DNA from 4 places in the Streptomyces sp. NPDC057002 genome. Region 1 is predicted to be linked to each of the others. Evidence: riboswitches for the same ligand, from Rfam matches in the RefSeq annotation. Region 1 holds a riboswitch; each other region holds the start of a gene.

What was found. A riboswitch is a leader RNA that binds a small molecule or an ion and turns the genes downstream of it on or off. The one in region 1 is predicted to bind cyclic di-AMP.
Region 2: linked by a shared signal. The riboswitch ahead of ACFT32_RS06135 (peptidoglycan DD-metalloendopeptidase family protein) and the one ahead of ACFT32_RS15440 (LysM peptidoglycan-binding domain-containing protein) in region 1 are both predicted to bind cyclic di-AMP.
Region 3: linked by a shared signal. The riboswitch ahead of ACFT32_RS08525 (C40 family peptidase) and the one ahead of ACFT32_RS15440 (LysM peptidoglycan-binding domain-containing protein) in region 1 are both predicted to bind cyclic di-AMP.
Region 4: linked by a shared signal. The riboswitch ahead of ACFT32_RS24125 (M23 family metallopeptidase) and the one ahead of ACFT32_RS15440 (LysM peptidoglycan-binding domain-containing protein) in region 1 are both predicted to bind cyclic di-AMP.

The regions. Positions count from the first base shown of each region.
Region 1 is NZ_JBHURZ010000003.1:228,286-235,196, forward strand. It holds gene ACFT32_RS15430 (GNAT family N-acetyltransferase) at 1-534, opposite strand, end outside; gene ACFT32_RS15435 (HAD family hydrolase) at 721-1,569, shown strand; gene ACFT32_RS15440 (LysM peptidoglycan-binding domain-containing protein) at 1,533-2,303, opposite strand; cyclic di-AMP (ydaO/yuaA leader) riboswitch at 2,309-2,485, opposite strand; gene ACFT32_RS15445 (polyprenyl synthetase family protein) at 2,987-3,997, shown strand; gene ACFT32_RS15450 (outer membrane lipoprotein carrier protein LolA) at 4,217-5,455, shown strand; gene ACFT32_RS15455 (ATP-binding cassette domain-containing protein) at 5,533-6,519, shown strand; gene ACFT32_RS15460 (ABC transporter permease) at 6,506-6,911, shown strand, end outside.
Region 2 is NZ_JBHURZ010000001.1:1,355,056-1,361,966, forward strand. It holds gene ACFT32_RS06110 (MBL fold metallo-hydrolase) at 1-239, opposite strand, end outside; gene ACFT32_RS06115 (Glu/Leu/Phe/Val dehydrogenase dimerization domain-containing protein) at 390-1,568, shown strand; gene ACFT32_RS06120 (TetR/AcrR family transcriptional regulator) at 1,655-2,320, shown strand; gene ACFT32_RS06125 (SGNH/GDSL hydrolase family protein) at 2,358-3,143, opposite strand; gene ACFT32_RS06130 (DUF6250 domain-containing protein) at 3,289-4,005, opposite strand; gene ACFT32_RS06135 (peptidoglycan DD-metalloendopeptidase family protein) at 4,177-5,100, opposite strand; cyclic di-AMP (ydaO/yuaA leader) riboswitch at 5,105-5,261, opposite strand; gene ACFT32_RS06140 (alpha-galactosidase) at 5,593-6,911, opposite strand, start outside.
Region 3 is NZ_JBHURZ010000002.1:92,138-99,048, forward strand. It holds gene ACFT32_RS08490 (adenosylmethionine--8-amino-7-oxononanoate transaminase) at 1-13, opposite strand, end outside; gene bioB (biotin synthase BioB) at 6-1,178, opposite strand; gene ACFT32_RS08500 (8-amino-7-oxononanoate synthase) at 1,329-2,456, shown strand; gene ACFT32_RS08505 (DUF397 domain-containing protein) at 2,553-2,783, opposite strand; gene ACFT32_RS08510 (helix-turn-helix domain-containing protein) at 2,793-3,653, opposite strand; gene ACFT32_RS08515 (ATP-binding protein) at 3,867-4,325, shown strand; gene ACFT32_RS08520 (hypothetical protein) at 4,408-4,593, opposite strand; gene ACFT32_RS08525 (C40 family peptidase) at 4,953-5,426, opposite strand; cyclic di-AMP (ydaO/yuaA leader) riboswitch at 5,430-5,642, opposite strand; gene ACFT32_RS08530 (hypothetical protein) at 5,988-6,296, opposite strand; gene ACFT32_RS08535 (ATP-dependent Clp protease proteolytic subunit) at 6,304-6,911, opposite strand, start outside.
Region 4 is NZ_JBHURZ010000004.1:885,790-892,700, forward strand. It holds gene ACFT32_RS24085 (STAS domain-containing protein) at 1-173, shown strand, start outside; gene ACFT32_RS24090 (anti-sigma regulatory factor) at 173-616, shown strand; gene ACFT32_RS24095 (SpoIIE family protein phosphatase) at 616-1,677, shown strand; gene ACFT32_RS24100 (MarR family winged helix-turn-helix transcriptional regulator) at 1,679-2,179, opposite strand; gene ribA (GTP cyclohydrolase II) at 2,297-2,938, opposite strand; gene ACFT32_RS24110 (MarR family winged helix-turn-helix transcriptional regulator) at 3,128-3,643, opposite strand; gene ACFT32_RS24115 (dihydrofolate reductase family protein) at 3,736-4,863, shown strand; tRNA gene ACFT32_RS24120 (tRNA-Met) at 4,918-4,991, shown strand; cyclic di-AMP (ydaO/yuaA leader) riboswitch at 5,286-5,442, shown strand; gene ACFT32_RS24125 (M23 family metallopeptidase) at 5,454-6,488, shown strand; gene ACFT32_RS24130 (aldo/keto reductase) at 6,637-6,911, shown strand, end outside.

The DNA.
Region 1 (6,911 bases):
GTCGCGTTCGTCGAACACGAACCGGGGCCCGCCGGCCTGCCGGCCCAGCCTGCGCTCCTTGGCCAGGGTGGTCTTCAGGAACTTCGGCGACTGGGCGCGCAGCACCGACTCGTACGTCTCGTAGCCCTTCTCCACGTCGATGACGTAGGTGGCGTGCTCCTCGGCCGCGTACCGGACGAACAGCCGCTGCTCGGCCTCCAGGTTGTCGAAGGCGAAGCTCGACACCGAGCAGGCCTTGAGGAGCCGGCCCGTGTCCAGGTCCAGGCCCGGCCGCAGGATCGCCCCCTGCGCGTCCGAGACGCCGAGCCCGATCGCCCGGCCCTGGCCCAACGGGCCCCGTTCATAGGGCAGGAAGCCGGCCGGCTCCTCCCCTTCGTACACCACCGCGACCCGTGCCTGCGGCCTCACCAGGCCGACGGCTTCGGTGAACTCCGGTTCCATGAAAGGGTTGCGCGGTGCCTCGGAGGCAGCGCGCAGCGCGCGCCAGCGCTCCTTTTCCCCTTCGCCGAGCTCCCCGGGCCCAGCCACGCGAATGCGCCCACTGCTCAACCTGACCCCCCGATCAAGTCCCCCCTGGACACTTGGAAGGTACCGCCCGAGACGGCCTCGCCGGTAGGTAGCGGACCATGTTGTTGCCAACTGGTACAGAGGCCTTCAACCGGGCAATCGGTGTCCACGGCGCGATGAAACGAAGGGGCGCGCTGTCCGTATTCTCAGATCATGGCCGCACCCATCGCATATTCACTCATCGCCACCGACCTGGACGGAACGCTGCTGCGCGGCGACGACACCCTCTCCGACCGGTCGCTCGCCGTGCTCGAACGGGTGGCGGAGGCCGGTGCCCAGCACCTCGTGGTGACGGGCCGGCCGGCGCCGCGTGTGCGACCGCTCCTCGACGACCTCCGCTGCACGGGGCTCGCGGTGTGCGGGCAGGGCGCGCAGGTGTACGACGCCGGCGCGGACCGGCTGCTGTGGTCCATCACCCTGGACCGGGAACTGGCGGAGACCGCGCTCGGCAAGATCGAGGCCGAGGTGGGGCAGGTGTACGCCGCGGTCGACCAGGACGGGGTCGACGGGCTCACGCTCATCGAGCCGGGCTATCTCATGCCGCACCCGACGCTGCCGGCCGTACGGGTCGACCGGCGCGACGACCTGTGGTGCGAGCCGATCAGCAAGGTGCTGCTGCGCCATCCCTACCTGTCGGACGACGAGTTGGCGGCGACGGCCCGTTCGGTGGTCGGCTCACTGGCGACGGTGACGATGTCGGGGCCCGGCACGGTCGAGCTCCAGCCGTGCGGCGTCACCAAGGCGACGGGCCTGGCGCTGGCCGCCGAGCATCTGGGGCTGCGGCCGTCGGACACCATCGCCTTCGGTGACATGCCCAATGACATCCCGATGTTCGACTGGGCCGCCCACGGCGTCGCGATGGCGAACGCCCATCCCGAACTCAAGGCCGTGGCCGACGAGATCACGCTGTCGAACGAGGACGACGGCATCGCCGTCGTCCTCGAGCGACTGCTGGGCGGGACGGCTCAGTACGGGCCGTTGACGTTGTCGATCGAGCCGTAGCGGTCGGCCGCGTAGTTGCAGGCCGCGGTGATGTTGGCGACCGGGTCGTACGGGTCCCACGACGTGCCGTCCACGTGGTAGGCCTGGAAGGTCGGGTCGATGGTCTGGAGCAGGCCCTTGGACGGGGTGCCCTTGACGGCGTTGGAGTCCCAGTTGTTGATCGCCTGGGGGTTGCCGGACGACTCGCGCATGACGTTGCGGTAGATGCCGTCGTACGACCCCGGAATGCCCTTCTGCGCCATGACGTCCAGCGCCTCGCGGATCCATCCGTCGAGGTTGTCGGCGTAGGTCTTCGCGGAGGCCTGGGTGGCCTTGGCGACGCCACCGGCGGGCTTCGCGGCCGGCTTGGCGGACGACTTGGTCGCCTTCTTCGCGGTGGTCGCCTTGGTCGTCGACACCTTCAGCTTCAGGCCCGGGTGGATCAGCTTCGGGTCGTCGCCGATGGCGGAGCGGTTGTCCTTGTAGAGCTTCTTCCAGCCGCCCGATACGTCGTACTTGTCCGCGATGCGGTAGAGCGTGTCGCCCTTGGCCACGGTGTACGTGAGCGACTTGGGCTGGGCCGCCTGGGGCACGGACTGTGCGACGGCGGGTGCGCTCTGCGGCGCCTCGGCGGCGCTCGCGTAGGTGGCTCCGAGGAGCGGGAGGGTCAGTGCCGCTCCGCCGGTGCCGGCGATCGCGACACCTCGGGAGAGCGGGTTGGTTCTGGGGCGACGGTGCTTGCCTCGTCCGGCCATGGCGAAATTCCTCTCCGGCGCCTGCGAGGTGAGCTGTCGGGTTCGGGCCGGGAGGTGCCCGGCCGCGTACGGCGGTGTACTGCCGTGCGCGGCTTCACCCCGAGCCGTGCCGCTGTGCGGACCGGCGACTTACCTGGGTCCCCCGCTCCTGCCCTGCGTGAGTGAGTCGGTTCGTGTGGGGGTCCGGGCGGCGGCAGGATTCGGCGTCCGCCGGACTGGCCGGGAACGTATGCGAGAGCACATGTCGGGAACAAGCGCCGGAGTCACATATTGCGCGGTTGACCTTGGTCGGGGGTGTTTGGTCCACTTGATCCTTTGCGAGAGCCAAGGCTCAACTCGCGTTCGACTGAAGGGGGTACGGGTCGATGTCGGGGTGGCGCGACAAAGGGGTTAACGTGATTCAACTCACTGATCACAAGCCCGTGGGGCAATTACCGTCAAAGGGAATTTGCTCAATCGTCATGGCAAATCGTGAATATCTGACTATCGACTGGTAAGTCGACAAATGTCTGTTCTTATGGCCCGATCGAAAACATAACGGTCGTGATCAGATACCACCCGGCCTGTAACCATGGGCGCTGGCGGTGATCGAAACGTGACCGGATACGCTGACTCGAGTGATGGCAGCGACCTATCGACAATCCGCGTAATCACCGGCAGACACAGCAGACAGGAGACCCCTCGTGACCGACGTCGGGCCGTTCGGGCTGAGCGTGCGGGACCAGGCTCTGGAAGCCGATGTCCAGGCCGGGTTGGCGGCTGTCGAGGAAGGCTTGTTCGAGGCCACCAAGAGTGAGGTGCCCTTCATCACGGAGGCCGCCCAGCATCTGGTGCGGGCCGGCGGCAAGCGGTTCCGTCCGCTGCTCGTGATGCTCTCCGCCCAGTTCGGCGACCCGTACGCGCCCGGGATCGTGCCGTCGGCCGTCGTCGTGGAGCTGACCCACCTCGCCACGCTGTACCACGACGACGTGATGGACGAGGCGACGGTGCGCCGCGGGGTCGCGAGCGCGAACACCCGCTGGGACAACTCGGTCGCGGTCCTCACCGGCGACTTCCTCTTCGCCCGTGCCTCGCACACCCTGGCCGACCTCGGTCCGGAGGCGGTGCGGGTGCAGGCCGAGGCGTTCGAACGGCTGGTGACCGGGCAGATCCTGGAGACGGCCGGACCGCAGGACGGCCGCGACCCCGTCGAGCACTACCTGGACGTGCTGGGCGGCAAGACCGGTTCGCTGGTGGCGGTGTCGTGCCGGTTCGGCGCGATGATGTCCGGCGCCGACGAGACGACCGTGGACGTGCTGACCCAGTACGGCGAGCGGCTCGGCGTCGCCTTCCAGCTCGCGGACGACTTCCTGGACATCGCCTCCGACTCGCACGAGTCCGGCAAGACGCCCGGCACCGATCTGCGCGAGGGCATCCCCACGATGCCGGTGCTGCGGCTGCGCGAGCGGGCGGCCCGGCTCGGGCTCGCCGACGACATCGCCCTGTGCGAGCTGCTGGACTCCGACCTCACGGACGACGAACGGCACGCCGAGGCCCTGCGCCTGCTGCGCGCCCACCCGGCGCTGGAGCAGGCCCGGAAGGACACCGTCCGCTACGCCCAGGACGCCCGCTCGGCGCTGGCCCCCCTGCCCGAGTGCGCCGCGAAGACGGCCCTCGTGGAGCTGTGCGACGCGGTGGTGCACCGGGCCGGCTGACCGGCAACCCCTACGGGTCGGGGGAGAAGCCGCCCCTCCGTGTCATACCCCAGCAGTACGTGGAGTTGAGTCCGGGGTCTGACGTATTTCCCTGGCCGATTTGGTCAGATGGAAACCACGGAAAACACCAAACCTCACCTGTTCGGGTGAGAATGGCGGCCAGGGACGAGTGCGTGGACGACACGGACAGCCGCCGCCGACCACGGAGGTAGGGCACACATGGCACCGTACGCATCCGACGACAGCACGACCGCCGGGGAGGCCGACGAGCAGCGTTCCGGACGGCGCAAGGCCGCGCGGTACGTCGTACCGGTCACGGTGATGGGGGTGGCGGCCGCGACGATCGGGCTGGTCCCCGCGCTCGCCGACTCCGGTGATCCCGACCTCCCGAAGATCACCGCACAGCAGCTCATCGAGAAGATCGCCAAGTCGGACGTCCAGCAGCTGTCCGGCACCGTGAAGATCAGCACGGACCTCGGGCTGCCGGACCTCGGCGGGCTGGAGAGCAGCCTGATGTCCGGAGCCGCGAGCCAGGGCGAGGGCGGCTCCTCCGCCGACCCGACCGCCAAGCTCACGGAACTGGCCTCCGGCACGCACACCCTGCGCGTCGCGGCCGACGGCCCGGACAAGCAGAAGCTGTCGCTGCTGGAGAACGCCGCCGAGTACAGCATCGTCCACAACGGCAAGGACGTCTGGGCCTACGACAGCAAGTCCAACGAGGTCCACCACGGCACGGCCTCCGAGAGCGGCAAGGACCAGCGGCAGCAGCCGCCTGCCACGCCGAAGGACTTCGCCGAGGAGGCCCTCAAGGCCGCCGACGAGACGACCTCCGTGACCGTGGACGGCACCGCCCAGGTCGCCGGCCGGGACGCCTACAAGCTGCTCATCAAGCCGAAGCAGTCCGGCTCGACGGTCGGCGCGATCACGGTGGCCGTGGACGCGAAGACGGGCACACCGCTGAAGTTCACGCTGACCCCGGCGGGCGGTGGCTCCGCGGTCGTCGACGCGGGCTTCACCCAGGTCGACTTCGCCAAGCCGGCCGCGTCGACCTTCGACTTCACCCCGCCGAAGGGGGCGAAGGTCACGGAGGAGAAGGCGCCCGAGAAGGGCCTTGAGAAGGGCTTCGACAAGGGGGAGGCCCCCCGGCCCGCCCCGGAGTCCCTCCCGAAGTCCGAGGAGGACCTCGGCAAGGGCCTCGACGGCATGAAGACCATCGGCGAGGGCTGGAACTCCATAGCCACCTTCGACACCGGAGGCGAGGGCGTGCCCTCCGGCGAGGCCGGCGGCGACCTCGGCGGCTTCATGAACTCGCTCGGCGACAAGGTCACCGGCAAGTTCGGCTCGGGCACGGTCTTCTCGACCCGACTGGTCAACGCCCTGATCACGGACGACGGCAAGGTCTATGTCGGCCTGGTCACCAAGGACGCCCTCGTGAAGGCGGCCGACGCCGGCAAGTAAGTCCCGTACCGCTACAGGACGTCGAGAGACCACGGGACGTCGAAAGACCACGGGACGTCGAGAGAACGAGGAAGCCGATGGGCGAACCGTCCGCCACGGAGCCGGAGTCGAGTGGCGCGGATGACGCGGCCGGGGAACCGGTCATCGCCACCCGCGCGCTCACCAAGCGCTACCGCGGCGGACAGCTCGCCGTCGACGGTCTCGACCTGACCGTCCCGGCGGGCAGCGTCTTCGGCTTCCTCGGCCCCAACGGCTCCGGCAAGACCACCACCATCCGCATGCTGATGGGCCTCATCGAGGCCACCTCCGGCACGGCGCGGGTCCTCGGGCAGCCCATGCCCCGGGCCACCCGCGCCGTGCTGCCGCACGTCGGCGCCCTCATCGAGGGCCCGGCCCTCTACGGCTTCCTCTCCGGCCGCGACAACCTCATCCGGTACGACTCGGCCGACCCGGCCGCCGATCCGCGCACCCGGCGGGCCCGGGTCGCCGCCGCCCTGGACCGGGTGGGCCTGACGGCCGCGGGGGGCAAGAAGGCCAAGGCGTACTCACTGGGCATGAAACAGCGCCTGGGCCTGGCCGCCGCGCTGCTCCAGCCGCGCCGGCTGCTCGTGCTCGACGAGCCGACCAACGGCCTCGACCCGCAGGGCATGCGCGAGATCCGCACCCTGATACGGGAGCTGGCCTCGGACGGCACGACGGTCTTCCTCTCCTCCCATCTGCTCGACGAGATCGAGCAGGTCTGCACGCACGCGGCCGTGATGGCCCAGGGCCGACTGATCACACAGGGCCCGGTCGCCGAGCTGTCAGCGGGGGCACGCGGGCGGCTCGTGGTGACCACGCCGGACCCGGCGGAGGCGGCCCGGGTGCTGAAGGAACAGGGCGTCGGCGACCTCGTCGTCACGGACGACCGGGTGACCGGCGAACCGCCGGACCGCGACCTCGCCGAGGTGAACGCCGCGCTGGTGACGGCCGGGGTACGGGTGCGGGGCTTCACGGTCGAACGGGCCTCGCTGGAGGACGCGTTCGTGGCGCTGACGGGGGAGGGCTTCGATGTCGCAGGCTGACACGGCGAAGGCTGCCGTACGCCCGGTGAGCCCGCTGTGGACCTTCGGGCTGCTGCGCAGCGAACTCACCACGACCTTCCGGCGCTGGCGCACCCTCGCGCTGCTGGCCGTACTGGCGGGCGTGCCCGTCCTGGTCGGCATCGCCGTCAAGATAGAGACGGGTGACGGGTCGTCGCCCGGCGGCGGAGGGCCGGCCTTCATCTCGCAGATCACCAACAACGGCCTGTTCCTCGTCTTCACCGCCCTGGCCGCCACCCTCCCGTTCTTCCTGCCGATGGCGATCGGGGTCGTCGCGGGCGACGCGATCGCGGGCGAGTCGAACTCCGGCACGCTCCGCTATCTGCTGGTCGCCCCGGCCGGCCGCAGCCGCCTGCTCCTCACCAAGTACGCGA
Region 2 (6,911 bases), on a different contig from region 1:
GGCACCGGGCCCTTCGGGCTGCGGCGGGGCCGGGTCTCCTTGTCGAAGAAGACCTTCGCGAAGTCCAGGGTGGAGCCCGAGGGCCGGGTCCGCGCGGGGCCGCCGGGGTTCTGGAAGACCCCGTCCGCGAAGTGGGGCGATCTGCGGATGCGCGCCATGCGCTCACCGCGCGGATCCGCGCCGAACGCCCCGGGCCGCAGCGCACGGAGCCCGGTGCTCAGGGAACGGAAACCGGCCACGGTACCTCCAGGTGGAGTCGGTCAGGCTTTCCATTATGGTCGGCCCCTCCGACAACACCGGAGCACAGGGGTCCCTCCGAGGGTGATACTGACCGGTGATTCAGTAACTTCCTCAGCAACCCCTTCAGTGACCCCGGCGAAGGAGCCCGTATGGCCGGCCCCCTGCTGTCCCTCACCTGGACCGACCACCTCACCGGTCACCAGGGCTTTCTGGTCGTCGACCGGCTGGTGCGCGGTGTCGCCAGCGGCGGTCTGCGGATGCGCGCGGGCTGCACCCTGGAGGAGGTCACGGGCCTGGCCCGCGGGATGACCATGAAGGAGGCCCTGCACTACGACCCGGAGAGCCGCTACGTCCCGCTCGGCGGCGCGAAGGGCGGCATCGACTGCGACCCCCGGGACCCGGAGGCGTATCCCGTGCTCGTGCGCTACCTGCGCGCGATGCGTCCGTACATCGAGAGCTGCTGGACGACCGGCGAGGACCTCGGACTCACCCAGGACCTGGTGGACCGGGCCGCCGCCGAGGCGGGGCTGGTCTCCTCCATCCAGGCCGTGTATCCGCTGCTGGACGACGAGGCCGAGGCGCGGCGCCGGCTCGGGGACGCGTTCGCGGTCGAGGTGGACGGCCTCGGCCTCGACGAGCTGGCCGGCGGCTGCGGTGTGGCCGAGGCGGCCCTCACGGCCCTGGACGGGGCCGGTGTGCCGTACGCGGGGACGCGGGTGGCCCTCCAGGGACTGGGCACCATGGGCGGGGCGACGGCCCGTTTCCTCGCCCGGGCGGGGCTCACGGTCGTGGCCGTGGCCGACCTCAAGGGCACGATCGCCAACCCGGCGGGCCTGGACGTCGAGGCGCTGCTCGCCGCACGGGACGCCCACGGCACCGTGGACCGCTCCGCGCTGCGGCCCGGCGACCGCGACCTGCCCGGCGACGCGTGGCTGTCGGCCGACACGGACCTGCTGGTACCCGCGGCCGTCTCGTACGCGATCGACTCCGGGAACCAGGAGCGGATCACCGCCCGCTGGGTCGTCGAGGCGGCCAACATGCCCGTACGACCGGAGGCGGAGCCGCTGCTGGCCGCGCGCGGGGTGACCGTGCTGCCGGACGTGGTGGTCAACTCCGGGACGAACGCCTGGTGGTGGTGGACGCTCTTCGGGGACATCGGCGCCGACGCGGAGGAGGCGTTCGCCCACATCCGCGGCTCGATGCGGGGCCTGGTCGAGCGGATGCTGGCCCGGGCGCAGGCCGACGGGACGACGCCGCGAGCAGCCGCCCACGCGATCGCTGCGGATCGCCTGCCGGTGATCGCGGAACGCTTCGGCTGGTACCGCTGAGGGACGGCGAACCAGCCACGCGCACCCTGCCGGACCGGCCGAATCCACACGTCAAGAGGGTGCACGCGCGTGTGTAGGGTGACGGCGTGACGAGAGTCCGGTTGAGCGTGGCGGAACGGCGCGGTGATCTGCTGCGGGCCGCAGTCGAGCAGATCGAGGCACGGGGCGTGACGGCGGTCAGGATCGCCGACATCGCCTCGGTGCTCGGTGTGAGCAACGCGCTGGTCCTCTATCACTTCTCGACGAAGGAACAACTGGTGGCCGCCGCGTTCCGGCACGCGGCGGAGGGCGACCTCGCCCATCTGAACAAGCTGCTGGGCCGCCGTACGTCGGCGCTGCGCCGGCTGCGGTCGGCCGTACGGTGGTACGCCCCGACGGGCCAGGCCAAGGGCTGGCGGCTGTGGATCGAGGGCTGGGCGGCGGCGCTGCGCGAGCCCGCGCTGCGGGAGGTCGCCCAGGACCTCGACCGGCAGTGGAAGGCGGCCATCGCCGAGGTCATAGCGGAGGGCGTGGCGGCCGGCGAGTTCCACTGCCCCGACCCGCACGGCACGGCCCTGCGCCTCACCGCCCTGCTCGACGGGCTCGCCGTCCAGCTGACGTCCTACGAGGGCGCGGTGCCGCGGGCACGGGCGCAGGAGTGGGTGGAGGAGGCGCTGGCCCGCGAACTGGGCCTGGAGTCAGCGGCCGACCCGGCGGAGCGGGGTACCGCGCCCATCCGTGCCGCCCCCAGCGGCACGCATTCCCGCAGCTAGGGCAGCAGTTGTGCGAGACCACTGCACAGCCGCATTCTCACGCCACCGACCCGATCCGCAGCCTGATGTCCTCCGGCGACAGCGCGCCCTTGGCCGTCACATGGTCCCCCGACGACTCCCCGCGCAACCGGCGTCCGATCCACGGCACCAGGAACTCGCGCGCCCAGTGGACGTCGTCCCGCCGGATGTCGAGGGTGCCGCGGGGCGGCAGCGGGGGCCACTCCTGCTCGGGGTCGGCCGGTACCTCGATGCCGAGCACCTGACCCGCGCGGAGCGCCACGCGCGTGTGGCCGTCGGGCGACAGGTGCAGCCGGTCGGCGTCCCAGGCCCGGCGGTCCTGGACACTGCGCAGGGACCACAGGTCGAGCACCGGGCAGCCGTACCGGTCGGCGATGGCCCGGACATGCCCGTTGTACGTGGCGATCTTGCCGCGCAGATGCTTGAGCACGGGCACGCGACGGGTGTCGAACCCGGTCGTCACCATCACCGTGCCGGCCACCGCGGCCAGCTGGGCGATGGCCTGCTCGAACCGCTCGGCCACCTCGTCCGGGTCGGTGCCGGGCCGGATGATGTCGTTGCCCCCGGCGCAGAACGAGACGAGGTCCGGGGCCATGTCGACGGCCCGCGGGAGCTGGTTCGCCACGATCTGGTCGAGGAGTTTTCCGCGTACGGCCAGGTTGGTGTACCGGAAGTCGCCTTCGGGCCTGCGGTCGGCGAGCAGCACGGCGAACCGGTCGGCCCAGCCGACGAACGCCCCGTCGGGGCCGGGATCGCCGACGCCCTCGGTGAAGCTGTCCCCCACCGCCACGTACGACCCGATCACTGCTCTGCTGTCACTCTTCGAATCGTCTGCCACAGCCGCTCATGATTCACCCTCGAATGTGACCTACGCGACCGTAGGAAGGGGTTGACGGGCGGTGAGATAAGCCACTCTTAAAGTGTTCGCCAACTCCGGAATAGGCCGCCCCTCACGGACGTTGCGGGGTCAGTCGCCAGACCCGGAAGCCCGTGATCCGGAAGTGGCTCCACACGGTCCGGAAGGCGAAGTGCCCGCTCGTGTACGGCTGCGGATCGGTGCAGTCGAAGACGAGCCGCCCGTTGTTCCACCACCGCACCGTCGACCCGTCGGAGACGATCCGGACCCGGTTCGGCATGCCCGGGACCAGCAGCGGCTCGGTGTAGTCGTGGATCAGGGGACGCACACCGGCCTGGCCCACGTAACGCCGCAGCCGGGTCGTGGTGTTGTGGTTGGCGCCGTACCCGGCGTAGTACGTCGTCAGGTGGTCGTACTCCTCCAGCGCCCCGCCCCGCGGCGTCGCGAAGAGGTCGTCCGGGGAGCGGACGTCGGTCGCGTTCCAGAAGTTGTTGAGGTCCGAGACCCGGTCGTTGATCCCGCCCTCGGAGACGGGCGTGGCGGTGTACTCGAGGACGTACGGCCCGTCGAGACGCCGTCTGAACCAGACGGTCGCTCCGCCCGGTACGTCGATGTCCAGGACGCCGCGGGAGGCGGTGACGGAGCCGCCGTCCTGGAGTTCGGCCGCCCACCGACCGAGGCCGCGGCAGAAGTCGTCGTGGGCGATGAGGCGGCGGTGCCGGGGTGCGGCCTGGGCGCTCCCCGACGGGGCGAGGGTCGCCAGCGCGGCTCCGGCCGCCAGGGCTCCGAACGTTCTGCGGGTGGTCGGCACGGGACACAGCTCCTTCAGAAAGCGCTTGCACTCACGACGGGATCACTGTGTCCCAACTGCCGTCCCCTGTCGATCCCTTGAGGCGATCGACAGCCGCACACACCGAAGGCCGGACCCGGGGATCGGGGTCCGGCCTTCGGCTGCGTGTCAGGCAGGTGGTCGTGCGATGGGTCAGCCCACGGAGACGCCGTGCGAGCGCAGGTAGGCGACCGGGTCCACGTCCGAGCCGTACTCCGGCGAGGTGCGGATCTCGAAGTGCAGGTGCGGTCCGGTCACATTGCCGGTCGCACCGGACAGGCCGACCTGCTGCCCGGCCGTCACGGTCTGGCCGGCCGAGACGGAGAGCTGGGACAGGTGGGCGTACTGCGCGTACTTGCCGTCCTCGAGCTGGACGACGACCTGGTTGCCGTACGCGCCGCCCCAGCCGGCGGAGACGACCGTGCCGGCGCCGACGGCCTTGAGCGAGGTGCCGGTCGGGACGACGAAGTCGACACCGGTGTGGTAGCCACTCGACCACATGCTGCCGGACATGTGGTACGGGGTGCCGACGGCGGCGCCGTCCACCGGGAGGCTGAAGCCGGAGGCCTCGGCGGCCGGCTTGGCGGCGGCCGGCTTCGCGGCGGTGTCGGCCTTCGGGGCCGACTCGGAGGCGGACGACTTCTCAGCCGACGCCTTGGGCTTCTCGGCCGCCTTGGGCGCGGACGACTGCGTCTTGGGCGCGCTCGCCGCCTTCTTGCCGATCGAGAGCTTCAGGCCCGGGTGGATCAGCGACGGGTCGGAGCCGACGGCGTCACGGTTGTCGCTGTAGAGCTTCTTCCAGCCACCGCTGACGTTCTGGTCGTCGGCGATCTTCGCGAGATAGTCACCGGCCTTCACGGTGTACGCGTGGGCACCCGTGGCCTTTTCGGCGGCCTTCTTCTCGGCGGCCGGAGCGGACTGGACGGCCTTTTCCGGAGCCGACTGCGGGGTCGCGGCGTGGGCGCCGGCGGCCCCCATGAGCGGAAGGGCGAGGGCGGCCCCACCGGTTCCGGCGACGGCGATGGAGCGGGTGAAACGCTGGGACTTCGGGCGGCGATGCTTACCCTTCGCGGGCATGGCGAATTCCTCTCCGGCGCCTGCGAGGTGAGCTGTCGGGTGCGGGCTGGAGATGCCCGGCCGCGCCGAAGTGCGGCTGAACCCCAAGCCGTTCCGGGAACCGGAACAGGCGTCGTACCTGTGGGTCCCCCGCTCCTGCCATACACGGGTGAGTGTGTGCGGGCTCCGGGCGGCGGCAGGATTAGGCGTCCGTCCGGATTGGTGTGGAACGTAAGCGACCGAGACGCAATGGGACAAGCTTGCGGTTGCCTGTGAGGGCGTTTTTCTTGACGCGTCGGCACATTTCCCGTCACCGAGCGTGGATTTCCGATCTCTGTTTCGCCTCAATGTCCCTGAATAACGCAAGAATTACGTGAACATGGCGACAACACATCGTCACGAATATGACGATGGTCACGCGCCCCGACCTCATCTCCTTTACGATCGGGGCACGTTATACCGAAACACCTGAAGTGCCTTATTCGCCTTATCCACCCGATCCGGACAGAACGACTACTTGCGTCGAAGGCGGACGACTGCGGCATCCAGGTCCCCGCGCAGGCCGATCCGCAGTCCGTGATGGGCGAGTACGGCCCCTCGGTGAACTTCGCCCGTTTCGAGGCATTCGTACACTGCTGTCGGGTCGAGGCCCCGCAGCCGGATCGCCGGAACGGGCTCGCCGTAGCGCTGCGCCTGGAGCCAGGCGAGGACGACGGTCTCGTCACCCAGGACGTACTGCACCGCGCTCGAGCTGCCCTCCGGGGCCCGCAGCCGGTACAGGTCACCGCGCTGCACCACGGGCCGGATCTCCTTGTAGAGCTCCACCCAGCCCCGCGCCTCGGCGAGCTCCTCCGCCGTCCACCGTGTGAGGTCGCCGCCCACCCCGAGCACGCCGGCCATGGCACTGACGAACCGGAACCGCAGGGAGCTGGCCCGCTGGTTGAGCATGGTGTTCGGGCTGTCGGTGACCCAGGCGGCCATGACCCGCGCCGGATGGATCTGGCTGAAGCCGTGCTGGATGGCGAGCCGGTCGAGCGGGTCGGTGTTGTCGGAGGTCCACACCTGGTCCGTGCGGCCCAGCACCCCGAGGTCGATCCGGCCGCCGCCGCCCGAGCACGACTCGAAGGCCACACCGGGGTGCGCCGCCCGCAGCCGGTCCAGCAGGGCGTACAGGGCATGGACGTGGTCGACCCAGAGCCGCTGCGGGTAGGGGTCGTCCGGCCATCCGGCGTCGGTGAAGCAGCGGTTGAAGTCCCACTTGACGTAGTCGATGGGGGCGCTGGAGAGCAGTCCGTCGAGCTGCTCCCACAGGTACTCCTGAACGTCCTCGCGGGCCAGGTTCAGTACGAGCTGATTGCGGAATTCCGTCCGCTTTCGTCCCGATTGATACTGGACCCAGTCGGGGTGGGCGCGGTACAGGTCGCTGTCCGCGTTGACCATCTCCGGCTCGACCCAGATCCCGAACCGCATGCCGAGGCCGTGCACATGGTCGGCGAGCGGCTTCAGCCCACCCGGGAAGCGGTCGGGGTTGGGGGTCCAGTCACCGAGCCCGGCCCGGTCGCTGGTCCGGGATCCGAACCAGCCGTCGTCGACGACGAACAGCTCGACGCCCATGGCCGCTGCCCGCTCGGCGAGCGCCCGCTGCTGCTCCTCCGAGATGTCGAACTCGGTGGCCTCCCAGGAGTTGAACAGCACCGGCCGGTCCCGGTCCGCGTCCGGGACGACGTGGGCCCGCTGCCAGGCGTGCCAGGCGCGGCTCGCCCCGCCGAAGCCGCCGTCGCTCCAGAGCCCGGCGAAGACGGGGGTGGTGTACGACCCGCCCGCGCCCAGCC
Region 3 (6,911 bases), on a different contig from region 1:
TCCGTTCAGGCATTGGGCGCGAGGTCCGTTCCGGCGCCCCTGCGGCGGACGGCGACCAGGTCGGTCCGGGCATCGGCGGCCGTACGGGGCTCGGAGGCCTCCGGGGCGGCGTCGGAGCCGCAGCCTCCACCACCCTCGGAACCGCAGACCCCGCCGCCGTCGTGGCAGCCGCCGGACCGGTGTTCGGGCAGCGTCACCTGGTCGGTGCCCTCCACCTCGAACCCGGCGTCCGCGATCATCTCGAGGTCGGCCTTGCCCGCTTGGCCCTCGGTGGTCAGGTAGTCGCCGAGGAAGATCGAATTGGCCAGGTTCAGGGCGAGCGGCTGCATCGAGCGCAGATGGACCTCCCGGCCGCCCGCGATGCGCACCTCGACGTCCGGGCACACGAAGCGCACCATCGCGAGGATCCTGAGGCAGCGCTGCGGGGTGAGGTTCCACTCCTTCGCCAGCGGGGTGCCCTCGACCGGGATCAGGAAGTTGACCGGAACCGAGTCCGGGTCCAGCTCGCGCAGCGAGTAGACGACGTCCACCAGGTCCTCGTCCGACTCGCCCATGCCCGCGATCAGCCCGGAGCAGGCGGAGAGGCCTGCCGCGTGGGCCTTCTCGACCGTGTCCACACGGTCGGCGTACGTGTGCGTGGTCGTGATCTCCCCGTACGTCGCCTCGGACGTGTTGAGGTTGTGGTTGTAGGCGTCGGCGCCCGCCTCGCGCAGCCGCTCGGCCTGCCCGTCGGAGAGCAGTCCGAGGCAGGCGCACACCTCGACGCCCTCGTTGCTCTCCTTGATCGCCTTGATCGTGTCGGAGACCCGGTCCACGTCCCGGTCGGTCGGACCGCGCCCGCTGGCCACCAGGCACACGCGCTTGGCGCCCCCGGCCACGCCGGCCGCCGCCGCGTCGGAGGCCTGGTCGGGTTTGAGCCAGGTGTACTTCAGGATCCCGGCCTGGGAGCCGAGCCGCTGCGAACAGTAGGAGCAGTCCTCGGGGCAGAGGCCGGACTTCAGGTTGACGAGATAGTTGAGTTTCACCCGTCGGCCGAACCAGTGCCGGCGCACCTTCCCGGCCGCGGCCACCACATCCAGCAGGTCGTCGTCGGATGTCGCGAGGACGGCGAGTGCCTCTTCGCGGGTCGGCAGCTCGCGCCGAAGCCCCTTGTCCACCAGCGTGTTCAGCAGGTCCATGAGAGCCGATCCTGTCCTACGGACCCGCTCCGGGCCAAGGAGAGTTCGCACAACAGAGTCGCTTCGAGGTGTGGGTATTGCCACATACTGACCTGCTGGTGGTCCCGCTAGTGTCTGTGCACTGCCTACAAAATTCCCGGAGGACCACCCATGGCGTTCGGCTGGATCGACGAGCAGGCGCGAGTGCGCCGCCGCGCCGGACTCGTACGGACTCTGCGCCCCCGTCCGGCCGCCTCACCGCTTCTCGATCTGGCGAGCAACGACTACCTGGGACTGGCCCGGCACCCCGAGGTCACCGAGGGCGCGGCACGTGCCGCGCGGGTCTGGGGCGGCGGTTCGACCGGCTCCCGCCTCGTCACCGGGAGTACCGAACTGCACGCGGAACTGGAAGCGGAACTGGCCGGATTCTGCGGTGCCGAGGCGGCCCTCGTCTTCTCCTCCGGCTATGCGGCCAACCTCGCGGCGGTCACCGCGCTGGCCCCGCACGGCTCACTGATCGTCTCCGACGCGGGCAACCACGCCTCGCTCATCGACGGCTGCCGGCTGGCCCGCGGTACGACCCAGGTGGTGGCGCACGCCGAGCCGGACGCCGTGCGCAAGGCGCTCTCGGCACACGAGGGCGCGGCGATCACGGTGTCCGACACGGTCTTCTCGGTGGACGGCGACGCGGCTCCGCTCGCGGAACTCGCCGCGGCCTGCCGGGAGCACGGCGCCGGGCTGGTGGTCGACGACGCCCACGGCCTGGGCGTCCTCGGCGACGGCGGCCGCGGCGCCCCGCACGCGGCGGGGCTCGCGGGCGCCGACGACGTCGTCGTGACGGTCACGCTGTCCAAGTCGCTCGGCGGCCAGGGCGGAGCCGTCCTCGGCCCCGCCCGGGTCATCGACCACCTGGTCAACGCGGCACGGACGTTCATCTTCGACACGGGGCTCGCCCCCGCGGCGGCGGGGGCGGCCCTGGCGGCCCTGCGGCTGCTGCGCCGCGAACCGGAACGGGCGGCCCGGGCCCGCGCGGTGGCGAGCGAACTGCACGCACGCCTGACCGCCGCGGGTCTGGAAGCGGTACGTCCGGACGCCGCGGTGGTCTCGGTGCGTGCGCCCTCCCCCGAGGACGCCGTGCGCTGGGCGGCCGAGTGCCGCGCGGCGGGCCTGGCCGTGGGCTGCTTCCGTCCTCCTTCCGTGCCCGACGGCATCTCACGACTCAGGCTGACCGCCCGCGCGGACCTGACCGGGGAACAGATCGAACGCGCTGTACGGCTGATCGGCGAGACGCGACCATGAGTCGGCGTGACACGGCCGGGCGTCGCACGATGACGGACTGAACGGTGACGGACTGAACAGTGACGGACTGAACGGTGATGGACCGATCAGAAACGGTCAGATGCGGTCGACCGCGGCCGTGAACTCCGCCCAGCTCCTCTGCGAGAAGAGCAGCGCGGGCCCGGCCGGGTCCTTGGAGTCGCGCACGGCGAACAGTCCGGCCCAGGGTGGGGTGTCCGGACACGCGGTCTCGACGCAGTTGTTCGCGCCGGTGCTGTAGCTGCTGCGCAACCACCGCACACCGTGCAGTTCGGTGCTTGAGGGGACATGACGAGGCAGTGCACGCATGGTGCCTCCTTACGCGCCGGCGGCTGTCCCGGCGATGAAATCCAACGAGTCCTCGGGCGAAAGGGCGTGGATCTGAAGGGCGTTGAAGGCCTCCGTGTAGGCCTGGAGGTCTTCTTTCCGTTCGAGGTAGAGGCTACTCGTCAAGTGGTCGAGAACAACTACGTTCAGATCAGAAGTGCTCGAAAATGAGAAAATAACGAAAGGGCCGGTGACGCCGATGTGCGCACCGGCGGCGAACGGCAGTACCTGGAGCCGCACCTGGGGCAGGCGCGCCGCCTCGACCAGCCGTTCCAGCTGCCGGGCCATGACCCCGGGCCCGCCCACCTCCCGCCGCAGCACGGCCTCGTCCAGGACGGCGCTCAGTTCCAGCGGCGGATCCGCGCGCAGCACGTCCTGCCGGGCCAGTCGCACCTCGACCAGCGTGTCCAGCCGGTCCTCCGGCAGCCCCTCCACCGCGGCCTTCGTCACCGCACGCGCGTACTCGGGCGTCTGGAGCAGCCCCGGGACGACGGTGGTCTCCAGCGTGCGCATCGCGGTGGCCTGGGACTCCAGGCTGATGAAGTCCCGGTAGGTCGGCGGCAGCACCCCGCGGTAGGCGTGCCACCAGTGGTGTCTGCCGCCCCCGTCGTCGGACCCCGCCAGTACCAGGAGCAGCTCGCGAAGTTGGGAGTCCGTCACACCGTAGGCGTCGAGGAGTAACCGCACATCGGCCGGTTTCACCCCGCTCGTGCCCGTCTCGATCCGGCTGACCTTGGACTGGTGCCAGCCCACCAGCCGGGCCGCCTCACCGCTGGTGAGGCCCGCCGAGGTGCGCAGCGCGCGCAGTTCGGCGCCCAGTTTCCGGCGGCGCACCGCGGGACCGTGCTGCATGGGCTTCTCCTTACTCCTTCCGAGCCACCCAAATACGGTCTCGCGTCGTAGAGTTCACCGCTTTGAGCGACAGATATATGCATATCTTGGTGGATCGCCGCCCTTCGCGGGTGTTCTGGTGGCACTCTGGCGGCGAAGCACCAGTCCGGGACCGTACTCGAACCGTCCGCTCCGTGTCGGGCTGCGGTCCCGTGGGAAAGGGACGACGTCGCCATGGCAGACCATTTGGAAACATCCGTCACTCTGCCGAGCGATCCCGCCTCGGTCTCCGCAGCGCGTGCCCACGTCGTGGACACGCTGGCGGAGTGGGGCCTGCCGGCGGGCACGGAAGTGTCCGACACCATCCGGCTCATCATCTCCGAGCTCGCCACCAACGCCGTCCAGCACACCTTCGGGCAGTCGCCCACGTTCACGGTGGACCTCGTGCTCGACCGCGACGAACGGCTGCGCATCGGGGTCACGGACAGTCACCCGCGGCTCCCCAGACGGCTCCCCGCCGCCGTCCAGCAGGACAACGGCCGCGGTCTGGTCATCATCCGCTGGCTGACCGTCGAATGCGGAGGCAGGCTCAGGATCCGCCCCACCCGTGAGGGCGGCAAGACCATCTCCGTCGAACTTCCGTGGACCGTCCCGGCCGAGCCCGTGACGGCGGCGGGACAGCAGGAACCGTAGCCTCAGCGCAGCGTGCCGCCCTCGAGTGCGCGCACTCCCGCCGGCGCGACCGACGTCCGCGCCACCGTCCCCGCAGAGCCTGTCACCGGCGCGGTGCGGGGATCCTGACGGTGCCCTGGGGCGCCGCCTCCCCGACGGCGGGCTCCGGCTCCTCGCGGCCGCCGCTCGTCTCCTCCCGCAGCCCCGCCCGTCGCACCAGCCGGGGGAGCACGCCCCACAGTCCGACGCAGACCAGCAGCACGGAACCGCTGAAAGCGAACACCAGCACGATCAGGCCCGTCGTGGCTGACCCGCAGCTCCTGGAGCAGCTCGACGAAGTCGCGGTCGGCGCGCTGCAGGGACTGTGCTCGGCCATGGCGCGATGAGTAGCCACTTGAGCCCGTGTCACGCTCCCGGCGTGGGGGGGGGGGGGGGGGGGGCCCCCCCCCCCCCCCGGGGGGGGGGGGGGGGGGCCCGCCCCCCCCCCCGCGGGGGGGGAGGGGGGCGGCGGCCCCCCCCACCCCCCCCGAGGGGGGGGGGTGGGGGTGGGCGGGGGCGGTGCGCGGGGGGTCTATCCCGCGGCGGGCCGGGGGCCCGGGGGGGGGGGGGGGGGGGGCGCCGCCCCGCCCCCCCCCCACGCCGGGTGGATCACTTCACGCGCCCGTACCAGACGCTCTTGGTCCAGATCTTCTGCAGCCGCACCACGTCCCCGCTCTTCGGGGCGTGCCAGAGCTTGTTCTTACCCGCGTAGATACCGACGTGGTACACGTTCCGGCCCGAGTGGAAGAACACCAGGTCTCCCGCCTTGCGGTTCTGGGCGGAGATGTGGCGGGTCTTGTTGTACTGCTGGGCGGCCGTGCGCGGCAGCTTCTTGCCGACCTTCTTGAACGAGTACAGCGTGAGGCCCGAGCAGTCGAACCGGTGCGGGCCGGTGGCGCCGTACTTGTAGGGCGATCCCTTCTTCGAGGCCGCTATCTGGAGTGCCTTGGTCGCCGACGTGGCTGCCGATGCCTCGGAGGCGAAGCCGGGGGCCACGATGGAGCCGCCCACGGCGGCGATGGTGAGGGCCGAGGCCGTACCGGCCCGGACCATGAGCGACGGGACACGATTGAGCGCAGTCATGCGCAACCCTTCGTCAGCCGCCTGTGAAGGATGACCTGTCGGATTCGGGCTGGCGAAGTTGCCCGGCCGCTGACGCGGCTTCACCCCAAGGGCTGCTCGGGTCCGGTCATGGCGTGACCGTCCCGGCGACCCGTCGTGCTTGGGTCCTCCACTCCTGCCGATCCACTCCTGTCGACCGGTCATCCAGGCGGCGGCAGGACTCGGCGTCCGCCCGGATCGCCCCGCCGCTGTGGCGGGGGCTTGTCGTCAGTCAGGGATCTTGACTGATGGTTGTCATGAAATCCCAACGGAACCGGGGATTTGTGTTGTTACTCACCACTCACCCGTTCGGGTGGACACGTCTGTGTTCGAGCCGGTGTCCACCACCCCGCGCACCGCCGGACCAGCGACGGAATGTCCTATTCCGCCCCTCCGCCCCTCGCGTCGCGCAACCGTGACGGTCCAAAAATTGGTGTCCCGTCTACTCCGAACAGCGGTACGTCGTTTGGCCCGTTTCGACTCAGGCCCGGACGCCACGTCGACAGAGCGGGCGTCCGGGCCGACGGATCAGCCGGATCAGGGTCAACCGACGGACTCCGGGGGCAGGGTGACGCGGGCGGTGCGGCGCTCGCCGTCCAGCACCCGCAGGGCCCGGGCCAGAGTGTCGGCGTGCAGTTCCGTCTCGCCCCGCTGGTGCATCACGGCCAGCGCGTCACGCAGTGCGGCCGCCTTGCCGACCAGGGCCTGGGCGGCGCGCAGTCCGCGATAGGTGTCGCCGTGCAGCGCCGGATTGATCCGGCCGAGCAGGTCCACGACCTCGAGGTAACGGTCGATCAGCTCCGCCTCCGCGCGGGTCAGGGCGGGCAGTGGAGGCAGTTCGGGCGGCAGCACCGGCGGCTCACCTTCCGGTCGGCGCGGCCATGGTGGCCTTGCGGTTGGGGATGATCCGGTCCACCAGGCCGTACTCCACCGCCTCCTGGGCGGTGAGGATCTTGTCCCGCTCGATGTCCTCGCTCACCTGTTCCCGGGTGCGGCCGGTGTGCCGCGCGAGCATCTCCTCCATGCGGGTCCGGATCCGCATCAGCTCGTCGGCCTGGATCGCCAGATCGCTGGCCTGTCCCTGGACGGGCTCGGGCAGGGCGGGCTGATGGATCACCAGACGCGCGTCCGGCAGCATGGACCGCTTGCCCGGCGTGCCCGCCGCCAGCAGCACCGTGGCGGCCGCCCCGGCCTGGCCCAGACAGACCGTCTCCACGTCACACGTGACGTAGCGCATCGTGTCGTAGAGGGCCGCCATCGCGTGGAACGCGCCGCCGGGGGAGTTGATGTAGAGCTGGATGTCGCGGTCCGGTGCCTGGTGCTCGAGGTACATGAACTGGGCCATCACGTCGTTCGCCGAGATCTCGTCCACCGGCGCCCCGAGGAAGACGATCCGCTCCTCCAGCAGCTTCGAGTACGGGTCCATGGTCCGCTGCCCGGAACTCGTGCGTTCGGTGAACTCGGGCA
Region 4 (6,911 bases), on a different contig from region 1:
CCGGAGCCGGACTGCTGGCCGCCCGTACGGTGCTGGCCGGGATGCGCCCGGCGGTGGCGATCACCCTGGTCGAACTGGGGCTCACCCTGCCGGGACTGCGTACGGCCCTGGATGTCGAACGCGCGATGGAGCTGCTCGCCGCCGGTGAGCGTCACAGTGAGGGGAGTCCCTGATGCAGGCCTCCCGCCATGCCGCGCCGACGAGCCTGCCGATCGGCTCGGACGCCGATCTGGCCTGGGTGCGGCAGCAGGTCAGGCAGGCCGCCGCCGAGCTCGGCTTCGGGCTGGTGCAGCAGACCAAGCTCGTCACGGCGGCCAGCGAACTGGCCCGCAACACCCTCGTCCACGGTGGGGGCGGCCATGTGGAGATCACCCCGCTGGGCCTCGGGCCGTCGAGCGGACTGCGGCTGGCCTTCGTCGACAACGGGCCCGGCATCCGCGACCTGGACCAGGCGATGACCGACGGCTACACCAGCGGCGGCGGGCTCGGTCTGGGCATGAGCGGGGCCAAGCGGCTGGTGCACGAGTTCGAGGTGGAGAGCCGGCCCGGCGAGGGCACCACCGTCACCGTCACCGCCTGGGCCACCGCCGTACCGCCGTCCCGGCCGGGGGCCTGATGAGCAGGGTGTGGGACGTGCCGGTGGACGACTCGACCCGGGTGCGGGACGTCCGGGTTGCCGCCGAGGAGGCCAGCGCACGCGCCGGGCTGCCCGCGCCCCGCACCGCGACCGCCGCGCTCGTGGCGACGGAGCTGGCGACCAATCTGCTGCGGCACGCGGACGGCGGGCGCGTCCTCATCAACCTCGTCGAGCGCGGCCGCGACGGCACCCCGGAGACGTCCGTGCAGATCGTCTCGCTCGACCACGGCCCGGGCATCCCGGACATCGCGGCGGCGATGCGCGACGGCTACACCACCGCGTCCTCCCTGGGCGCCGGCCTCGGCACGTGCCGGCGCATAGCGAACGACTTCGACCTGCACAGCGCACCCGGGCGGGGCACCGTGGCCGTGGCCCGCATCGGCCACGAGCGGGCCGTCAGGGGGTCGCGGCCCATTCCGGGCCCGCGCGTGGGCGGCGTCAACGTGCCCCTCGGCCGGGCCGAGTACTCCGGTGACGCGTGGAGCCGGGTGTACGGCCGCGACCGCGTGACCCTGCTGCTCGCCGACGGGCTCGGCCACGGGCCCAAGGCCGCCGAGGCGTCCGGCGCCGCCGTGGCCGAACTGCGCGGGGTGGCCGACCTGCCGCCCGCCGAGATCCTGCGGCGCCTGGGCAGGACGCTGCGGCCCACCCGGGGCGCGGCCGTCGCCGTGGCTCAACTCGACCTTCCGTCGGGGCAGTTGAGCTTCGCCGGGATCGGCAACATCGGCGGCCGTATGCGCACCGACGGCACCTGGAAGCCGCTGCTGTCCCACCCCGGCATCGTGGGCGCGCAGGCCCCGGCGTCCGTGCCCGTGCAGCGCGTTCCATGGCAGGAGGACAGCCTGCTCGTCCTGCACAGCGACGGGCTGCCCAGCCGCTGGACGCCGCCCGACGACGGAGTGCTCCTCTCCTGCGACCCGGCGGTGGTGGCCGTCGCGGTGCTGCGGGACGCCGGGAGCGCGGCCCTGCCGGTGCGGGACGACACGTGTGTGGCCGTACTGGGCGCCGGTGGCGGGGGCCGGCACGGCTCGGGGGCTTGACTCACTCGGTTCCGTCAGGGTGCGGCACGGCCGCGTCCCGTGCTGCCAGAAATCCCCGCAATCCCCGGCTCAGAGCCACCCGTTCCGCCGGTTCCATCGCCGCCAGCGCCGTGGCCAGGGCCTCGGCCCGGCGGTCTGCGACGTCGCTCAGGACATGCCGGCCGTGCGGGGTGAGCCACAGCTGTACCTCGCGGCGGGTGCCCGGGTGTGGGGCCCGTTCCAGCAGGCCGGCCGCCGCGAGCCGGTCGCAGAGCCGACTGGCCGTGGGGAGGCCGATGTCGAGTTCGTCCGCCAGGGCCGTGACGTTCAGGCCGGGCCCCGCCTCCACGGTGCGCAGCGCCCGCAGCTGGTGTGGGGACAGGCGCAGGGACGCCTCCTGGGCGGCGACCGACCACAGGGCCGTCAGACTGTCCACGGCATCGGCGATCTGCGACGCGACGGTTTCCGGTCCGTCGCCCGGTCCCCTCGCCCGGGGGTCGCCGGGGGCGCCGAGATCGGTCACGAAACGTCACTTTCCATAAGCTCCGGGTACTGCGGAGATCGCCCTCTTTCAAAGGCTGTACCCGATGAGCCGAGGGGCAAGCAGCCCCGTTCAGCACCCGGCCGGGCCGTGCCCCGTTCAGCCCGCGCTGAGCTCCGTCAGCGCGGCCAGCGGCAGCGTGTGCTGGGTCTGGAGGACCTTGGCGCGCAGATAGCGGACGTTGTGCGCGGTGGTGAAGACGCCCGTGGGGACACGGTCGCGCACCTCGATACCCAGGGTGCGCAACTGGTCCGCCTTGTCGGGGTTGTTGGAGAGCAGGTCCAGCTCCTTGATGCCCAGGGCCTTCAGCATCTGGGCCGCCGCCGTGTAGTCCCGGGCGTCCTCAGGCAGCCCCAGGGCGGCGTTCGCCTCGTACGTGTCGAGGCCCTCGTCCTGGAGGGCGTACGCGTCGAGCTTGTTGTAGAGGCCGATGCCCCGGCCCTCCTGGCGGAGGTAGAGGAGCACGCCGCCGCGGTCGGCTATCCGCTCGACCGCCTCGCGCAGCTGCGGACCGCAGTCGCAGCGGGCCGAGCCGAACACGTCCCCGGTCAGGCACTCGGAGTGCAGTCGCACCAGCGGGACCGGGCCCGGCTCCCCCAGGACGACGGCCACGTGTTCCTGGTTGTCGGCCAGTCCGTGGAAGGTGACGAGTTCGGCGTCGACCTCGTAGCCGTCATGGAAGCGCAGCGGTACCCGGACGCGGGAGCGCTGGGTGGCGATGACGTCGGGGGTGTCGGGCATGCGGGGCCTCCGGGTTCCGTTCCTGTTCGGCTGCACAGCCGTCTGCTTCAGATTTGAAGCAGATCCACGGTCCGGAACACTACCCTTGCTTTAAATTTGAAGCAACGAGGTTCAGCCCCTTGTGACGTGCCTCACTGAATGCCCCGCTGAATGCCCACTGAGTGCCTCACGGCGTCGCTGCGGGCCGCCTCACGAACAGCCCGTGGAGGACCTCCGCCGCCACGGCACGTCGTCCGACGTCGGCCGGGTCCCGTCCTCCTGGAGCCCCTGCGCGATCGCCGCGGAGATCTCCTCCAGCTGCGCCACCTGCTCCTCGCTGAGCCGGTCGAAGACGTAGCTCCGCACGGTCTCGACATGCCCGGGCGCCGCGCGCTCCAGTACGGCGAACCCCGCCTCGGTCAGCGCGGCGATGCTGCCCCGCTTGTCGTACCGGCAGGCCTCGCGCCGCAGCATGCCGTCCTTCTCCAGCCGCGTCACCGCGTACGTCAGCCGGCTGCGCGTGATCTTCAGCCGCTCGGCGAGATCGGTCATGCGCAGGCGCTGTTCGGGGGACTCCGACAGAACGGACAGGATGGAGTAGTACAGGTGCGGCATGCCGGCGTCCTGCTGGAGCTGCCGGTCGATCGCGTCCTCCAGGAGCAGCGAGGAGGCGATGTACGCGCGCCAGGCGCGTTGCTCCTCGGGGGTGAGCCAGCGAGTCGTCATGCCGCCAGTGTAGGTTTGTTTCAAACTTGAACCAAGACCCGGCAGGCCCCGAGTCCCGCCGGTCCGCCGTCCCACCCGACCGGGGAGCGTCGATGCCTCACCCGTACGTCCTGCTGTCCGCCGCCGTCTCCCTCGACGGCTATCTGGACGACACCGGGCCCGAACGCCTGCTGCTGTCCGGCCCGGCCGACTTCGACCGGGTCGACGAGGTCCGGGCGTCCGTCGACGCGATCCTGGTCGGCGCCGGCACCATCCGTGCCGACAATCCGCGCCTGCTGGTCAACTCGGACGAGCGGCGGGCCGCCCGCATCGCCGCCGGCCGGCCGGAATACCCCCTCAAGGTCACCGTCAGCGGCTCCGGCGACCTCGACCCGGAGGCCCGTTTCTGGCACACCGGCGGCGAGAAGGTCCTCTACACGACCGACCAGGGCGCCGAGCGTGCCCGGGCCCTCGGCCTCGCCACCGACGTGGCCCCCCTCGGCGCCGACCTCGACTGGCGGCGGCTCCTCACCCACCTGCACGACGTACGGGGCGTACGGCGGCTCATGGTCGAGGGCGGCGGCCTGATCCACACCCAGCTCCTCACCCAGGGCCTCGCCGACGAACTCCAGCTGGTCCTCGCCCCGCTCTTCGTGGGCGATCCGCAGGCACCCCGCCTCTTCGGGCCCGGCGGCTACCAGGGCGGCCGGCTCCGGCTGCTGGAGACACGGCGCATCGAGGACGTGGTCCTCATGCGCTACGAACCCACCGCCCCGGGCACCGGCGCCCTCCCCACCGCCGCCGACCACCACTGGCTGGCCCTCGCCTGCGAACTGGCGGACCTCTGCCCGCCGTCGGACACGGCGTTCAGCGTGGGCGCGGTGGTCGTCGCGGCCGACGGCACGGAACTGGCCCGCGGCCACTCCCGCGAGGGCGGCGACCCCGTCGCGCACGCCGAGGAGGCGGCCCTGGCGAAGCTCGGCCCGTCCGACCCGCGCCTCGCCACCGCCACGGTCTACAGCAGCCTGGAGCCCTGCGCCCGCCGCGCCTCCCGCCCCGCACCCTGCGCCCGGCTGCTCCTCGACGCGGGCGTACGCCGGGTGGTCACGGCCTGGCGCGAGCCGGACACCTTCGTCCAGGGCGCCGACGGCAGCGGAGTCCTGGCGGCCGGCGGGGCGGAGGTCGTCGTCCTCCCGGAGCACGAGCACCGGGCCAAGGCCCCGAACCGCCATCTGCTGTAGCGGGCGGGTGGTCACGAGTGGTCCCGCGGATGGCGTACACTGGAATCACAACGACGCGGGGTGGAGCAGCTCGGTAGCTCGCTGGGCTCATAACCCAGAGGTCGCAGGTTCAAATCCTGTCCCCGCTACTGAAGGCCGAGGGCCGGAATCCAAAAGGATTCCGGCCCTCGGTGTTTTCCGGTTCTCCACACCCCGGTTACTGCCCGTGAGCGAAGCGCATCGCTCCGCAGAACAACTGACACACCGTCAATACCCAGCAGTCACTTGCGGAGCGGGCAACTCGCCCGATTTAAGCCGGTCATGGCAGGTAAGTCCGCACGAAAAAGGTTAATGATCAAGTGGAACCGCTGGAATCCACTCCCCGGGTCTATTAACGTTCGATAACGCAGCGCGGTCGTCCCAGCCGTCACAGAAGGCGGCTCCGTGCGCACGCGCCGAATCCCGAAAGGGAACCGGGGAACCACCACTTGGGGTGAATCGGGCGTAAACCGCCGTGGAAGCACGGTCTGTTTACGCGCGTAGGAGACCTTCCTGCTCCGAACCCGTCAGCTAACCCGGTAGGCGAGAAGGAAGGAAAGGAGTACGCCCACGTGGCGTCCAACCGGCCTGCCCCCGCGGCCCCGTTCGCGCGGAACCAGCGCGACACCGAGACTTTCGGCTACGGCGGTCAGCGCACCGACGAGGGCCCGTTCCAGGAGTGGAACCCCACCGAGGAATCCATCCGTCCCGTCCGTGGCCGGCATCGCGTCACCAAGCAGCGCGGCGGAGGGCTCGCCCGCAGCTCCACCGTCCTGGGCGTCGGCGTCATAGCCGCCGTGGGCGCGGGCGGCATGGCCAGCGCCCAGACCGGCAAGCCACCGGTGTCCATCTCCGTGTCGGACCTGCCCTCGGTGGGTTCCCTCATCTCGGACGACGACACCCCCGCGGGCTCCGCGACTCCGCTCAGCGGCCTCGGCGCGACGACCACAGCCGACACCGAGGAGAACTCCTCCGGCGCCGGCGAGGCGCTGCGCGCCCGGATCATGGCCCAGGTCGAGTACCAGCAGGACCAGATCGACACCAAGGCCGCGCAGGACGCCGCCGACGCCGCCGAGAAGGCGGCCGCCGAAGCCGTCGCCAAGGCGCAGGAGGAAGCCAAGGCCAAGGCCGCCGAGGCCAAGCGGAAGGCGGAGGAGGAGGCCAAGAAGAAGGCCGAGGCGGAGCGGCTCGCCGCCCTCGCCAAGCAGTTCACGCTGCCGACCTCCTCGTACACCCTCACCTCGACCTTCGGTCAGGCCGGCGCCTACTGGTCCTCCGGCTACCACACGGGCCTCGACTTCGCCGCCCCCACGGGCACGCCGATCAAGGCGGTGCACAGCGGCACCATCACCGAGGCGGGCTGGAACGGCTCGTACGGCTACAAGACGGTCCTCACCCTCGATGACGGCACGGAGATCTGGTACGCGCACCAGTCCTCCATCGGCGTCAGCGTCGGCCAGAAGGTCAGCACGGGCGATGTCATCGGCCGCGTCGGCGCCACCGGCAACGTCACCGGTGCCCATCTGCACCTCGAAGTTCACTCCGGTGGTTCCAGCGGCGGAATCGACCCGATGGCGTGGCTGCGGGGCAAGGGCCTTAACCCGTAAGCGCCACAAGCCAGTCGAAGCACCGGCAGCCCTGACGACGACCCCCCGACGTCAGGGCTGCCGGTTTCCGGCATGTCCGGCGGCTGTTCACAGGACCTTTGCGTCTGACCTGGAATGAGCCGCTCTGGCACGGCCGTTGACGAGAGGCATGACTTCCCTTCGCAAGCTCGGCTCCTCCGACCTCGAAATCTTCCCGCTCGCCCTCGGCGGCAACGTCTTCGGCTGGACCGCCGACGAGGCACAGTCCTTCGCCGTCCTCGACGCCTACACCGCCGCCGGCGGCAACTTCGTCGACACCGCCGACGTCTACTCGGCGTGGGTCGACGGCAACCAGGGCGGCGAGTCCGAGACGGTCCTCGGCAAGTGGCTTCAGGCGCGCGGCAACCGCGCCGATGTCGTCGTCGCCACGAAGGTCAGCCAGCA